2 regions of the Pseudoalteromonas thalassia genome follow, and region 2 is predicted to be linked to the other one. Evidence: predicted binding sites of a transcription regulator. Region 2 holds the regulator's gene; the other holds the start of a gene.
What was found. Region 2 encodes FliA, which starts transcription of late flagellar genes. Its sites were predicted from a motif close to CTAAAGNTNNNNNNNNNNNNGCCGATA; they were not measured.

Region 1: the regulator FliA is predicted to act here: its motif matches at 1,915-1,941, upstream of pomA (flagellar motor protein PomA).

What each region holds. Positions count from the first base shown of each region.
Region 1 covers NZ_JBMMUE010000007.1:188,504-196,476, forward strand. Annotated here, with positions in the region: gene dxs (1-deoxy-D-xylulose-5-phosphate synthase) at 1-508, opposite strand, end outside; gene ispA ((2E,6E)-farnesyl diphosphate synthase) at 598-1,485, opposite strand; gene xseB (exodeoxyribonuclease VII small subunit) at 1,490-1,732, opposite strand; gene pomA (flagellar motor protein PomA) at 2,004-2,771, shown strand; gene AAEU31_RS10730 (flagellar motor protein MotB) at 2,775-3,698, shown strand; gene AAEU31_RS10735 (hypothetical protein) at 3,828-4,304, shown strand; gene AAEU31_RS10740 (DNA topoisomerase III) at 4,371-6,281, shown strand; gene AAEU31_RS10745 (M20 metallopeptidase family protein) at 6,283-7,596, opposite strand; gene AAEU31_RS10750 (tetratricopeptide repeat protein) at 7,680-7,973, shown strand, end outside.
Region 2 covers NZ_JBMMUE010000001.1:205,786-213,758, forward strand. Annotated here, with positions in the region: gene flhF (flagellar biosynthesis GTPase FlhF) at 1-949, shown strand, start outside; gene AAEU31_RS01010 (MinD/ParA family ATP-binding protein) at 942-1,802, shown strand; gene AAEU31_RS01015 (RNA polymerase sigma factor FliA) at 1,829-2,539, shown strand; gene cheY (chemotaxis response regulator CheY) at 2,580-2,963, shown strand; gene AAEU31_RS01025 (protein phosphatase CheZ) at 2,981-3,748, shown strand; gene AAEU31_RS01030 (chemotaxis protein CheA) at 3,764-6,040, shown strand; gene AAEU31_RS01035 (protein-glutamate methylesterase/protein-glutamine glutaminase) at 6,104-7,243, shown strand; gene AAEU31_RS01040 (flagellar motor protein) at 7,236-7,973, shown strand, end outside.

The DNA of each region.
Region 1 (7,973 bases), on a different contig from region 2:
CATCGCCCATGTGGTTCATCGCTTCAAATGCCATACCAGCAGTAATTGCGCCATCGCCAATAACAGCAACCGTTTTACGATCTTTACCTTCTTTTTCAGCGGCAATAGCCATGCCGAGCGCTGCAGAAATAGAAGTACTTGAATGACCAACACTGAAGGTGTCGTAAGGGCTTTCTTCACGGAATGGGAAAGGGTGTAAACCGTCTTTTTGACGGATAGTATGCATTTGGTCACGGCGACCCGTTAAGATTTTGTGCGGGTATGCTTGATGACCCACATCCCATACTAAACGATCTTCAGGGGTGTTATAGACATAATGAAGGGCCACTGTTAACTCAACAGTACCTAAACCTGATGCTAAATGACCACTACTTTGCGAAACTGAATTAAGCAGGTATTCGCGTAACTCTTTACTAAACGCAGGTAACTTATCTTGCGCAATATCACGCAGTTGTACTGGTTCGTCAACCAAACTTAATAATGGATACTTGCTACTATCAAGTGTCATGATTTTATATACATCCTTCGCTAACCAGAGTGCATTATAGCCCATTGCTGCTCTGATTTTTTAGTTATTTTGTCTTTCTTTTTTAGACGTTAATAATTACGCTCAACAATATAGCTAGCAAGGCTTGCCAGCTCGCGGGTGTCGTAATCAATAGCCTCAAGTGCTTTATGAGCCCGAGCCAATAAGTCTTGTGCTTTTTGCTTAGCGCCTGCCATACCTAATAATGCAGGGTAGGTCGCTTTATTGGCCGCAATATCTGAACCTTGCGGTTTGCCTAACGTTTCGGTGTCTGCCTCTACATCGAGAATATCGTCCTGTACCTGAAAAGCCAGACCAATTGCTTGACCAAACAAATTAAGCTGCTTTAACGTTTGCTCATCACATTGCGGCGCGGCCAAAGCCCCCAAGGTAATTGCACAGTTGAGTAATGCGCCAGTTTTAAGTTGATGAATACGTTCTAGTTCTTCGACTGTAATTGCTTTATCAGTGGCTTCAATATCAAGTGCCTGACCACCTACCATACCCTCTATACCTGAGGCTTTGCTTAACGAGGCGATCATTCTTACCTGTTGTGTCGCAGGTACTGCAAACTGATGGTTAGCAATTAAATCAAATGCTAATGTTTGAAGAGCATCACCGGCGAGAATAGCTTGCGCTTCACCATAAACAATATGACAAGTAGGGCGGCCACGCCTTAAGTCATCATCATCCATAGCTGGTAGGTCATCATGAACTAATGAGTAGCTATGAATACACTCAATAGCAGCGGCAAGAATATCAAGGTCAGCTTTGTCAGCTCCCATCATGCGGCCCGTCGCATAAACGAGGTAAGGACGTAAGCGCTTACCACCATTTAAAACGCCGTAATGAGTGGCTTCTTTAATGGTTTTTTCAGTGTTTAGTGGCAGTTCGAAATAGCGGTTTAAATGTGCTTCAACGTCTTCTCGAGCGCGTTGTAATTGTTCTTTTAATTGCACTTAATTAGTCCAAGTTTGAGTCAAAGTTGCTAAGAGGAGCTTGGCTATCGTTACCCATTAATATGGCCACTTTTTGTTCGGCTTGTTGTAATTTTCCAGATGAGGCATTCGCAAGCGCTATACCACGCTCAAACTGTTTTAGCGATTGTTCTAAAGACAGTTCACCTTGCTCCATTTGTGCAACAATCTGAGATAATTCATCCAGTGCTTCTTCAAAACTCAAGTTTTCTGGTTTCTTTGTTGCCATAGTGGCCTCGATAGCTAATAGAAAGTGAGGCCAATTTTAGGGGGAATGCTAAACTAGGTCAAAGAATGATGTGTTTTTTTGCGCATAAAAGGAAATCAATATGCTATTTTTACGGTTTTAGAAGTAGCGGCAACTTGTAGCTTAAAAATCTTACATTAAAATAAAATTAATTCATTTAATGATTTAAGTAATTCAATTGCTTGCCGATAAGCAGTTAATAATAAAAATTTGATGCCGTTGGTGTCGTGTAATTGTTCCTCTGGAGGGGTATGTGGATTTAGCAACCATAATAGGTATTCTTGGTGCCATAGGCTTAATTGCTATGTCGATGGTATTAAGTAGTGACGGCCAAGTTGCAATGTTTTATAACACGCCTTCGGTGGTCATTGTATTTGGTGGTTCGATTTTTATCGTGTTATCGAACTTCACTATGGGGCAGTTTTTGGGCATTGGTAAGGTCGCTGCAAAAGCCTTTATGTTCAAAATTGAATCGCCAGAAGAATTAATTGAAAAAGCAGTAGAATTAGCTGACTCAGCACGTAAAGGTGGTTTCTTAGCATTAGAAGAAGCCGAAATCCCTAATGGCTTTATGCGCAAAGGGGTTGATATGTTAGTGGATGGTCATGATGCTGATGTAGTTCGTGCCACACTGCAAAAAGATATTTCCCTCACCGCTACTCGCCATGAACTTGGTGCAGGTTTATTTAAGTCGCTTGCTGATATCGCTCCTGCGATGGGGATGATAGGCACGCTAATTGGCTTGGTTGCAATGTTATCTAACATGGATGACCCAAAAGCAATTGGTCCTGCAATGGCTGTAGCTCTTTTAACAACACTTTATGGTGCTTTTTTGGCAAACGTTGTTGCAATTCCAATTCAGGTAAAACTAGAGCTGCGTAAAGATGAAGAAGCCCTCAACCAACGTTTAATTCTTGATGCGGTACTGGGTATTCAAGATGGTCAAAACCCGAAAGTCATCGAAGGCATCTTGAAAAACTATTTAGCTGAATCAAAACGCAAAGTCGATACCGAGGAGTAGGGCATGTCAGATCAAGAGTGCAAATGTCCACCTCCGGGGTTACCTGCCTGGATGGGAACCTTCGCAGATTTAATGTCGCTATTAATGTGCTTCTTTGTACTCTTGCTTGCTTTCTCGGAAATGGATGTTCTTAAGTTTAAGCAGATAGCAGGTTCAATGAAGTTTGCTTTTGGTGTACAAAATAAAATTGAAGTAAAAGATATTCCAAAAGGGACCTCGGTCATTGCAATGGAGTTCACTCCGGGCAAACCTGAACCTACTCCTATCGAGACAATTCAACAACAAACCGTAGAGATGACACAACAAATGCTCGAGTTTCAGGCTGGTGATGAAAGCTCTGCAGGTGGTCGTCAAGAACAGCGTGGTAATAAGCGTGGCGGGGAATCACAAAGCACAGCTCAGCAACAAGCAATGGAGCAGTCAATTTCTGCAGCCGATCAAGAGCAAACGAATGAGCTTGTGAAGAAAATTGCCCAACAGCTTGAGCAGCAAATTATGGATGGCGCGATTGAACTTGAGTCACTAGGTCAGCAAATTATTATTCGCATTCGTGAGAATGGTTCATTCCCATCAGGCAGTGCTTTCTTACAGCCTAGGTTTAAACCTATCATTCGTGATATTGCTACGCTGTTAAAAGATGTGCCGGGTGAAATAACCGTGTCAGGGCATACAGATGATTTCCAAGTATCGAATGAGCTTTATACAAACAATTGGGATTTGTCGTCAAAACGTGCGGTGGCAGTTGCTAGCGAAATGGAAAAGGCCCCCGGTTTTGATAAATCTCGTATGATGGTTGTAGGTCACGCAGAAACAAGGCCACTAGTACCGAATGTAACCGATGAAGATCGTAGGCGTAACCGACGAGTCGAGATCTCTATTATGCAAGGTAAGGCGCATGAATCTGAGCCTATTGATGTGAGGCAATAAATCAATTAAAGTGAAACTTCATTAACGGATGTAATGGAGTATACAAATGAAAAAAGTTGATAAATATAGCTATATGCCAGGCAATGGTGATGGCGGTGATGACGATAAAACTGATTAAGGCGCTACATTTTGCCTGACTGGTTTGTAGAAATTAGAGTTATCTTAAGCAATAGCTGGGTGTTCATTTTGAGCCCAGCTATTATTATTTTTTATCTTCGTAAAGATTGGCCTGCTTTTTATTTCTCTGTTATTACTGCTGCTTTTTTCCTTTATGGAACTCTTATTTATTCTGCTTTAAAAGAATTTGATGACATTTATATCTGGCGCTATGTAGTCTGGGCTTTTAATGATATTGCTTGGATGGCAATCATTGCTTATTTAGGTATTAAAGACAAAGTCTACTTATGGCAAAGTGTGTTGGGACAACTTGTTGTTATTATGGCGCCAATTTTACAACTGTTCCGTTTGGTCGACCGCCATCTTTGGGATTTATCATACAGTACCTACATGTATAAGACTCTGCTACCGCTAATCAATATTGGTACTGTGGTCGTTTGTTACCTACCACTTATCTATCTCTTTACTCGACGAAGTCAGCAAGCTTAAGCGATTCCTAAGTTAAAAATCCTGTGCTAGACTACTGTTTATAAAAACAGTATTTAGTGTTGCTTTATGAAACTTTACATTGCCGAAAAACCCTCCCTAGCACGGGCCATTGCAGATGCGCTGCCAAAACCACAGAAAAAACAGGATGGTTATATAGAGCTTGCTAATGGTGATTGTGTTTCTTGGTGTGTAGGGCATTTGCTTGAACAAGCAGAGCCCGATGATTACGATGCAAGTTTTAAAAAGTGGCGATTTGAGCACTTACCTATCGTGCCAGAACAATGGCAATTAAAACCTAAAGCAAAAACCCGTAAACAACTAACTGTATTAAAAAAGCTGATCAAGCAGGCAAGTATCATAGTTCATGCAGGTGACCCTGACCGTGAAGGCCAGCTATTGGTTGATGAAGTAATTGATCAGGTCAAACTAAGCCAAGCTAAAAAACAGCAAATTCAACGACTCTTGATCAGCGATTTAAACTTAAGTGCAGTTAAAAAAGCACTTAATAATTTAAAATCGAATCGTGATTTTATTCCCTTGAGTGTATCTGCTTTAGCTCGCTCGCGTGCTGATTGGCTATTTGGTATGAATTTAACGCGAGCTTATACACTAGCTGGGCAAAAAGCTGGATTTGGTAATGTGTTATCTGTTGGGCGGGTACAAACACCTATTTTAGGTTTAGTTGTAAATCGTGATAATGAAATAGCGAACTTTGTAGCAAAACCTTTTTATGAAGTATTAGCTCATCTTGAAACTGAGCAGCAGCAAACTTTTTCTGTTAAATGGCAGCCAAGTAAAGCATGCGAACCTTATCAAGATGAAGAAGGGCGGGTATTACATAGAGGACTTGCTGAAAATGTTGTGTCACGAATAACTAATCAGCCAGCTAAAGTAGTTGAGCTTGAGCAGAAGCAAAAAAAGCAACAAGCGCCGCTACCTTATAACTTATCAGCTTTACAAATCGATGCGGCAAAAGCGTTTTCAATGCCTGCGCAAAAGGTGCTCGATACCTGTCAAAGTTTATATGAACGTCATAAGTTAATTACTTATCCTCGATCAGATAATCGCTATTTACCAAAAGAGCATCATAAAGATGCAGCTAAAATTATTGCTGCTATTGCTAATAATGAAGGGCAAGCAAGTGAAGCTTGTAAGCAAGCTGATACGAGCAAGCGTAGTAAATGTTTTAATGACAGCAAAGTTGCAGCTCACCACGCGATAGTACCTACCGAAAAACAACTTCGCTCAGCAACATTAAATAGTGATGAACAAAAAGTCTATCGGTTGATCTGTCGTCATTATTTAATCCAGTTTTATCCAGACTATGTATTTAACGAAACCAAAGTAACGGTTGAAATTGCAGGTGGGCTTTTTAAAGCAGCTGCTAAACAAGATGTTAGCCTAGGCTTTAAAACATTGATGGGCAAAACAGAGTTAAAAGATGAGCAAACCTTACCTGCTCTTGAAAAAGGTCAGTTGCTGCATTGCAATCAAGGCGAAGTGATAGACAAAATGACGACACCGCCAGCGCATTTTACTGATGCTACCTTATTAAGTGCTATGACAGGCATCAGCCGGTATGTGAAAGATCCTGAAATTAAAAAGATCCTTAAAGAAACCGATGGCTTAGGCACTGAGGCTACACGGGCAGGTATTCTTGAGCTTTTATTTAAGCGCCGCTTTTTAGAGCGTCAGGGTAAAAACATTTTAGCAACGGCAACAGGAAAAGCACTCATTAGTACATTACCAGAGCAGCTTGCTAGCCCTGATTTAACAGCTAAGTGGGAAGCATCATTAGGGAATATAGCTGAGCAACACATGAGTTATCAGCAGTTTTTAACGCCATTACTGGCAGAGCTGCATGCTTTAGTTGAGCAAGCAAAGCAGTGCGACAGTCAAGTATTTTCCCAATTACCAAAAACGCCGCAAAAGCGACGTTTTAAAAGAAAAGCTAAGCCTAGAGCTAAGTCAGCCTAAACTAGTTTTTGTTGAACAGGGCAACCGCGGCATTACTCATCGCAGTAATCCCAGTCGGGAGCGACTTCTTGTAATCAGGTGCAAACTTACTTGAGTGTAAAGACGGTAATGTTGCGCCAGATTGCATTGCTGCATCATATTGACTCGGTTCAACACCGCCTAACCAAAACAAAGTAATTGGCACGTTTTGTTCTGTACGACCGTATAGACCAAAGTCTTCACCAGCCATTACAGCTTCAGTTTCAAGTACATTGTCTTCACCAATAGCATTAGCAATGGCTGAACGCACTACATTGGTTTGTGCAGGGTTATTGTAAGTCGAAGGAATTGACTCATCTTCATGTACATATACCTCAGGTGCTAAGCTTTCATCAAGTCCGGCACTTAATGCGATGCCTTTAGAAATTCGTTTAATCGCAGCGATTTGTTGCAAGCGTACTTCAGGATTATAGCTACGCAGTGTTAATTGCAGTTTTACTTCATCTGAAATGACATTGTGTTTAGAGCCCCCGTGAATAGAACCTACCGTGATAACCGATGGTTCAAGTGGTGACAATTCGCGACTAGTAATAGTTTGCAGCGCCAACACAATACGTGAAGCAATTACAACAGGGTCTATTGTTGTGTGTGGGTAGGCACCGTGACCGCCTTTACCTTTTACAGTAATATCAACAGAGTCAACGCTTGCCATCGTATATTCTGTTTTCATGCTAACTTTGCCAGCAGGAACACTGGCACTAACATGTAAACCAATAACATGGTCTGGAGTAGGGTACTTAGTAAAGAGCCCTTCTTTCAGCATGGCTTTTGCACCGCCTCCTACTTCTTCTGCTGGCTGTGCCACCATCATTAAAGTGCCTTGCCACTGATCTTTGTGTGTCATTAACTGTTGGGCTGTGCCAATAAATGAACTCATGTGAATATCATGACCACAGCCATGCATTACGCCAACGGTTGCACCAGCATCATTAGTAACAGTTACTTTAGAGGCGTATGGCTTACCAGTTTGTTCAACAATTGGTAAGCCGTCAGTATCAGTGCGGATCATGACCGTAGGGCCATCACCGTTCTTATATATCCCAACAACGCCGTAACCACCCACATTATCTGTAACAGTAAAGCCCAGTTGTTTTAATTGCTTTGCTAACTTTTGGCCTGTTTTCTTTTCGTGGTATGACAACTCAGGAGATTGATGCAAATCTAAATAGAGCTCTTCAATCTCAGGCATGGTTTTTTGAAGATTTAAATCGAGCGTTGTTGCTTGCACGAATGGACTAAGAAGTAATAAAGCTGCAGAAATAGCAGATAATTTCATAATGACCTCGACCCGTAGGACTTGTAATTGTTATGTTTGCCACTATATCAAAACTTAAATACTTATATAGTGCAATCAATCAAATGAATAATATGATAAATCTTACCCCGCAAAATTTGCAGCAAGCACTGGGTGAAACGTCCGCTGAAAAATTAGTGTTACTTACTTTTTACTCTGCACAAAATCCAGAGTGTCATCAACAAGCTGCTATTTTAGAGAAGATCGCACACGAATATGGTGAGCATTTATTAGTAGCAACGTTAGATTGTGATGTTGAGCAGGCACTTGCAAGTCAACTTGCACAGCAAATAGGTTTGCAAGCACTACCCACTCTTGTGATGTTAAAAGACTCAGCGCCTGTTGATATGTTACCTGGT
Region 2 (7,973 bases):
AGCGCCGGCAAACCAATCTGAAATTGCGACAATGCGCGAAGAAATGAATGCCATTCGTCAATTACTTGAACATCAAGTATCAGGCTTAATGCAACAAGATATGGCGCGTCGCGATCCGACTCGTGCGTGTATGATTGACCGTTTAGCTGGTATGGGTATTGAGCGTGACGTTGCAGAGCAAATGGCCTGTTTTATTCCTGACGATGTATCACGTCAACAAGCTTGGCAAGCACTTCTGCAAATGGTTGAAAACCAAATGCATACAACGAATAACGAAATCCTGCGTCAAGGTGGTGTATTCGCTTTAGTTGGCCCTACGGGTGTTGGTAAAACAACCACTGTTGCAAAACTCGCAGCACTTGGTGCACAAAAATATGGTGCCGATAAAGTGGCGCTTATTACGACTGATACTTACCGTATTGGTGCCTACGAGCAACTTGCAACTTATGGCCGTATTATTGGTTGTGGTGTGAAGCAAGTAAAAGATGCCAATGAATTGGCTGAAGTGCTATACCATTTACGAAATAAGCGTCTAGTATTAATAGACACTGCAGGTATGAGCCAACGTGATTTACGCTTAACTGAGCAACTTAATACCTTAATGCGTAATCAGCGAGTTGATATTCGTAGTTATTTAGTGTTGAGTGCTACAGCACAAATTAATGTGCTACAAGAAACCGTAAGACACTTTAAAAAGGTTCAGCTAAGTGGCTGTATCTTCACTAAATTGGATGAATCGTTGAGTTTAGGTGAGATTATTAGCATAGCGATTCAAAATCGTCTGCCAATAGGGTATCTTACTAATGGTCAGCGTGTTCCAGAAGATATTCGCGTAGCGAATGCTGAAAAACTAGTGAAAAAAGCTGAACAATTGTATTTAAAACGAGCAAAAGCACAACATTCACGACGTCAAGCAGTAGCGTCGAACACAGTAGGGATGTATGATTAACACAGTATTAGATCAAGCAAGCGGCCTGCGCAAAATGAATCAAAATAATAATAGTGGCGTTAAAGTTATCGCTGTTACTGGCGGCAAAGGTGGTGTGGGCAAAACGAATGTATCACTCAACACTGCAATTGCATTAGGTCAGCAAGGAAACCGCGTATTAGTATTGGATGCCGATTTAGGATTGGCAAACTGCGACGTGATGCTTGGTTTACGTGTTGAACGTAATTTATCTCATGTTTTATCTGGCGAATGTGAGCTTGATGAAATTCTTGTAGAAGGCCCTGCTGGTATTAAAATTGTGCCAGCAACGTCTGGCTCGCAAAGCATGGTTGAGTTAACTCCTTCTGAGCATGCAGGCCTTATTCGCGCTTTTAGCGAATTAAACACCGAGTTTGATATTTTAATTGTCGATACCGCCGCAGGTATTTCGGACATGGTATTAAGCTTTTCACGTGCAGCACAAGATGTCGTTGTGGTTGTATGTGATGAACCTACCTCAATTACAGATGCCTACGCGCTTATTAAAGTGTTAAGCCGAGAGCATGGTGTATATAAATTTAAAATTGTTGCCAACATGGTGCGTAGCATGCGTGAAGGGCAAGAATTATTTGCTAAACTTTCAAAAGTAACGGATCGTTTTTTAGATGTTTCTATGGAATTAGTCGCAACGATTCCCTATGACGAAAATATGCGTAAATCTACGCGACGTCAAAAGGTTATCGTTGAGTTATTTCCAAACTCACCAGCAGCGGTGGCGTTTAAAACATTAGCAACGAAAGCAGTTAAGTGGCCGATCCCTAACCAACCGTCTGGTCACTTAGAATTTTTTATTGAGAAACTAGTAAACGGCTAACTATGACAACATCGGTGAATAAAGCGATGGGATATCAATCAGCACAGAATTTAAATGCGATTGTTGAAAAGCACGCCTCTTTAGTCAAAAAAGTGGCGTGTCATTTGATTGCTCGTTTACCTGCTAGTGTTCAGCTCGATGATTTAATTCAGTCAGGCATGATCGGCCTTATTGAGGCGTCAAAAAACTTCGACGCTAGTAAAGGTGCAAGTTTTGAAACCTTTGCAGGTATCAGAATTCGCGGTGCAATGCTTGATGAAATCCGTCGAGGCGATTGGGCACCACGCTCTGTGCATCGAAATGCACGTCTAGTCGCAGAAACAATTGCTGAATTAGAAAGTACCCTAAACCGCGAGCCCAAAGACACAGAAGTTGCTGAAAAACTTGATATTACACTAGATGAGTACCATCATATTCTACATGACGTTAATTCTAGTAAAGTATTAGGTATCGAGGATTTAGGTGTTGATGAAGACGTAATAACACCAATGGGTCATGATTTAGCACTAGACAAACCGTTTAATAACGTTAAAAATGAGCGGTTTAACCAGTCTCTATTAACGGCTATCCAATCGTTACCAGAAAGAGATGCCCTTGTTTTGTCTTTGTATTACAACGATGAAATGAACTTGAAAGAAATAGGACACATACTCGATGTTAGCGAGTCGCGTGTGAGTCAAATACATGGTCAGGCGATGATTAAGCTCAAAGCAAAAATCAATGACTGGATTAATTAGTAGTAAGTAAATATAGGTTCAAACCTCACCGGAGGATGTTTTGGATAAAAACATGAAGATTCTTGTTGTTGACGATTTTTCTACAATGAGACGTATCATTAAAAATCTATTAAGGGATTTAGGTTTTACCAATGTGCAGGAAGCTGATGATGGTTCAACAGCATTACCAATGCTACAAAATCAAGAATTTGATTTTGTTGTAACAGATTGGAATATGCCTGGCATGCAAGGTATTGACTTGTTACGTGCTATACGTGCCGATGATAGCCTTAAACACATTCCTGTTTTAATGGTAACAGCTGAAGCGAAAAAAGAACAAATTGTTGCTGCTGCTCAAGCAGGTGTTAATGGCTACATTGTTAAACCATTTACTGCTGCGACACTTAAAACCAAATTGGAAAAAGTGTTTGAACGTTTAGGTTAATCTAAGGGGAGAGGCTTATGTCAGCACCTGCTGCGCCTCATATAAGTTTAGAGCAAGCTCGTCAACTTGTTGAGTATCTTGAAAAAGGTGAACAAGAGAAGGCAGATAAGCTAATTCTTGAAGCCGCATCAAAAGAACAATCAGAGTTGTTTGCCGAAGTCGGTAAATTGACGCGTCAATTGCATGAAGCGTTAAAGAACTTTGATCTTGATACTCGTCTCGCCGATTTAACTACCGATGCGATACCCGACGCTAAACAGCGATTAAACTATGTCATGGAAATGACAGAAAATGCAGCAAATAAAACCATGGATGCTGTTGAGGCAAGTTTACCTATTGCACAACAACTTGCTGATGAAATTGCAACAATCAAGCCCACGTGGGATCGATTGATGAACAGAGAAATTGAGCTTGGTGAGTTTAAAACCTTATGCCATAGCTTAGATAAGTTCATGAACAACTCTCATACTAAAACTGATGAATTACAAGGCTTGATGACCAATGTGCTTATGGCACAAGACTACCAAGATTTAACTGGTCAGGTAATTCGCCGTGTTATTGAACTAGTACGAGAAGTTGAAGACAGTTTAATTAATCTCTTAACTGTATTCGGCAGTCAAGAAGATGGTCAGCAAAAACAAGAAAAACAGGCCACAGAACAAGCACCTGCAACAAGCGATACGCTAGCAGGTCCTGAAGGGCCAATTATTGATGCAGAGTCACGTGATGATGTTGTCTCAGGACAAGATGAAGTTGATGACCTATTATCAAGTTTGGGCTTCTAAGAGGAGAGTAACTGCATGAGCTTTGAAGTCGATGAAGATATTTTACAGGATTTCCTTGTTGAAGCAGGGGAAATTCTAGAGCTTTTGTCAGAACAATTGGTTCAGCTTGAGAACAACCCAGAAGACAAAGACTTACTTAACGCAATTTTTAGAGGTTTCCACACTGTAAAAGGTGGGGCAGGTTTCTTGAGTATGACAGAGCTTGTTGACGCTTGTCATGGTGCAGAAAATGTCTTCGATTTACTTCGCCAAGGTGTGCGTAGTGTAACACCTGAATTAATGGATGTTATTCTTCAAGCTCTTGATACCATCAACGAAATGTTCTCAACTATTCAAAATCGTGAGCAACCAGAGCCAGCCGATCCTGCTCTACTTGATGTACTTCACAAGTTAAGTCAGCCACCAACAGCAGAAGAGCTTGCAGGAGAAGACACAAGTGTTATTGAAGACACAACCCCTGCACCTGAAGAGCCAGTAGTAGAAGAACCTGTTGTTGATACTGCTGATGTAACAGCCGACATAAACACTGATAATATTGATGAAAGCGACCCGTTTGCTTTTGATATGCTATTTGATGGTGGTGGTTTAGCCCAAGAGAGTGCTTCACAGAATATTGATGAAATCACTGAAGACGAATTTGAAAGTTTACTTGATGAGTTACATGGTAAAGGTCAAGGACCTGCAGCTGCAACTCTCGATTCAAGCAGCAATGATAGTGATGACATTACCGACGATGAGTTTGATAGCTTATTAGACGAACTTCATGGTGTGGGCAGTTTTGGTGAAGTTAAACAACCCGATACCCCTCAACCTGAAGCTCCAAAACCTGCTGCTCCTAGCACCACCAGTGTAAGTAGTGATGGTGATGACGAGATCAGTGATGATGAATTTGAAGCATTACTTGACGAATTACATGGCAAAGGGAGTGCACCAAAGTCACTTGAAAGCACCCCAACAGCCGCACCGAACGTAGAGCCAGAGAAACCAACGCAAGCAGAGAAACCTGTTGCTAAAGCTGCGCCACAACAAGCTGCACCGAGTAAACCAGCAGCACCAAGTAAAGCGACTCCTGCACCAGCTAAAGCGCCTGAGTCTGCTGCTGCACCGAAAAAAGCGCCGCCACCTCAGGCCGAAACCACTGTACGTGTTGATACAAAACGCCTAGATGAAATTATGAACATGGTGGGCGAGCTTGTATTAGTGCGCAATCGATTAGTGAGCCTTGCTAATAACACAAACAGTGAGTCAATGGGCAAAGCTATTTCAAACCTTGATGTGGTTACAGCAGACTTGCAAGGTGCGGTAATGAAAACCCGCATGCAACCAATTAAAAAGGTATTTGGTCGCTTCCCTCGCGTAGTACGAGACTTAGCACGTAGCTTGAAAAAAGATATTAATCTGCAGTTGGTTGGTGAAGAAACAGATTTAGATAAAAACCTTGTAGAAGCGTTAGCAGATCCATTGGTGCACTTAGTGCGTAACTCTGTTGACCATGGTATTGAAATGCCAGAAGTGCGTGAAGCTGCGGGTAAACCTCGCACAGGTACTGTCACTTTATCGGCATCTCAAGAAGGTGACCATATCTTACTGACCATTCGTGATGATGGTGCAGGTATGGATGCTGAAAAGCTGAAGAAAATAGCGATTAGCAAAGGGGTTATTGACCATGATCAAGCAAGTCGTTTATCTGACACCGAGGCTTATAATCTAATTTTTGCACCGGGTTTCTCAACGAAAGAAGAGATCTCTGACATTTCAGGCCGTGGTGTCGGCATGGATGTAGTAAAAACGAAGATCACCCAGCTTAATGGCTCGGTTAATATCCAGTCAGAATTGGGAGTAGGTACTGCGCTTGAAATCAAGGTGCCATTAACACTGGCTATCTTACCGACCCTTATGGTTGTGGTAGGTGAGCAAACTTTCGCATTACCACTTGCAGGTGTTAGCGAAATTTTCCATCTTGATTTAACTAAAACTAACGTTGTTGATGGTCAGCTAACAATTATTGTGCGTAAAAAAGCGATTCCGCTTTTCTATTTACAACACTGGTTAGTGAAAGGAGCCAACCGCCAAGAGCGAAAAGCAGAAGGTCACGTGGTGATTGTGCAAATTGGTACCAAGCAAGTAGGGTTTGTTGTTGACTCATTGATTGGTCAAGAAGAGGTCGTAATTAAACCTCTTGATGCATTACTTCAAGGTACACCTGGTATGGCTGGTGCAACAATCACATCAGATGGTGGCATTGCGTTAATTTTAGATGTACCGAGTATGCTCAAGCACTACGTTGGCTAATAAGAAATAGTAATTTGCAGCCAATAGGCTGCATTAAATACGATAAATAACAAGAGAGTGCCAATGGCAGTCAAAGTATTAGTTGTTGATGATTCAAGCTTTTTTCGCCGTAGAGTGAGCGAAATATTAGAGCAAGACAGCAATATTCAGGTAATAGGGTTTGCAGTAAATGGGCGCGAAGCGGTTGATAAGGCCCGAGAACTAAAGCCTGATGTAATTACCATGGATGTGGAAATGCCTGTACTTGATGGCATAAGTGCCGTTAAAGAAATTATGGCAGCCACACCCACGCCTATTTTAATGTTTTCATCGCTTACTCGTGATGGTGCAACAGCCACTCTTGATGCATTAGATGCCGGTGCGCTTGATTTCTTACCAAAGAAATTTGAAGACATTGCACGTAATAATGAAGATGCAATTGCATTATTACAAAATAAAGTAAAAGAGATTGGCCGTCGTAGAATCTCTCGATTTACCCGCCCAGCACCTATTGTAAGACCGTCAACTTCTACCAGTTCACGCAGCAGCGGTATTGTACAGCCAGATCGCAGTTTTAGTCGTTCAACACCGACTGCGGGCTCTTCATCGCCATCTGCTGCAAGTAACATTCGGGCTTCAGGTAAACAATATCAGTTGGTCGCAATTGGTACGTCAACGGGTGGTCCTGTGGCATTGCAAACTATTTTGACGCAATTACCAGCTAATTTTCCGCATCCTATTTTACTTATCCAACATATGCCTGCGGCGTTTACTCCGGCATTTGCTGCACGGCTAAACGGCTTGTGTAAAATTAACGTAAAAGAAGCACAGCAAGGCGATAGACTGGTTGCTGGCACAGCTTATTTAGCTCCGGGTGGTCAGCAAATGCTGGTAGAAGGACGTGGCAGCTCACGTACGCTACGCGTGTTTGAAGACGATAGTCCTCGTATTACTTATAAACCAAGTGTTGATGTTACTTTTGCCAGTGCAGCCAAAGCGTACGGGGCAGATGTATTAGCTGTCGTGTTAACGGGAATGGGGGCTGATGGCCGAGATGGTGCCCGCATGCTCAAGCAAGCAGGTGCGACAATTTGGGCTCAAGACGAAAAAACGAGTGTCGTATATGGTATGCCTCAAGCTGTTGCTAATGCAGGCCTTGCCAGTGAAAGTCTTGCATTAAATGATGTTGCGGCTCGTTTAACGCGAGAGACTGGCTGTGGATAAGCTTTCCTTTCTTGGTTTAATCGTTGCTGTCAGCGCAATTGCCTTTGGTTATGCGCTAGAAGGAGGAGTGGTAACAGCCTTATTCAACGGGCCTGCGCTAGTCATCGTACTTGGCGGTACCTTAGGTGCTGTGATGCTGCAAACCCCAGGCAGTGTTTTTGCAAAAACACTTAAAATTAGTCATTGGGTTTTTTTTCCTCCATATCATGATATCGATGCCGCCATTGAGCAAGTAAAACGCTGGTCACATAAAGCGAGGCAAGAGGGCTATTTATCATTAGAGTCTGAAGCACTTGCTCATTCAGACCCCTACGCGGCAAAAGGGTTGAACTTATTAGTTGACGGTATTGATGAGAATAGACTTAGAGATACGCTAGAAATCGACTTAATGCTTGAACGTGAGCGCTTGCTTGAAGTTAGCAGAGTGTATGAAGCGATGGGGGGGTACAGCCCGACAATCGGTATTTTAGGTGCCGTATTAGGCCTAATACAAGCAATGCAATTTATTACTGATCCTGAAAAACTAGGTGCGGGTGTAGCAACCGCCTTTATCGCTACCATTTATGGTGTTGGCTTAGCAAACCTGTTGTTTTTACCTATGGCGAATAAGCTGAAGCAGCAAATTGAGCAAAAAATGCTTTATCATGAGTTACTTGCTGAAGGTATTATTGCAATCTCTCAAGGCGAAAGCCCACTAAATATTGAACTTAAACTTGAGGCGTACCGTGTT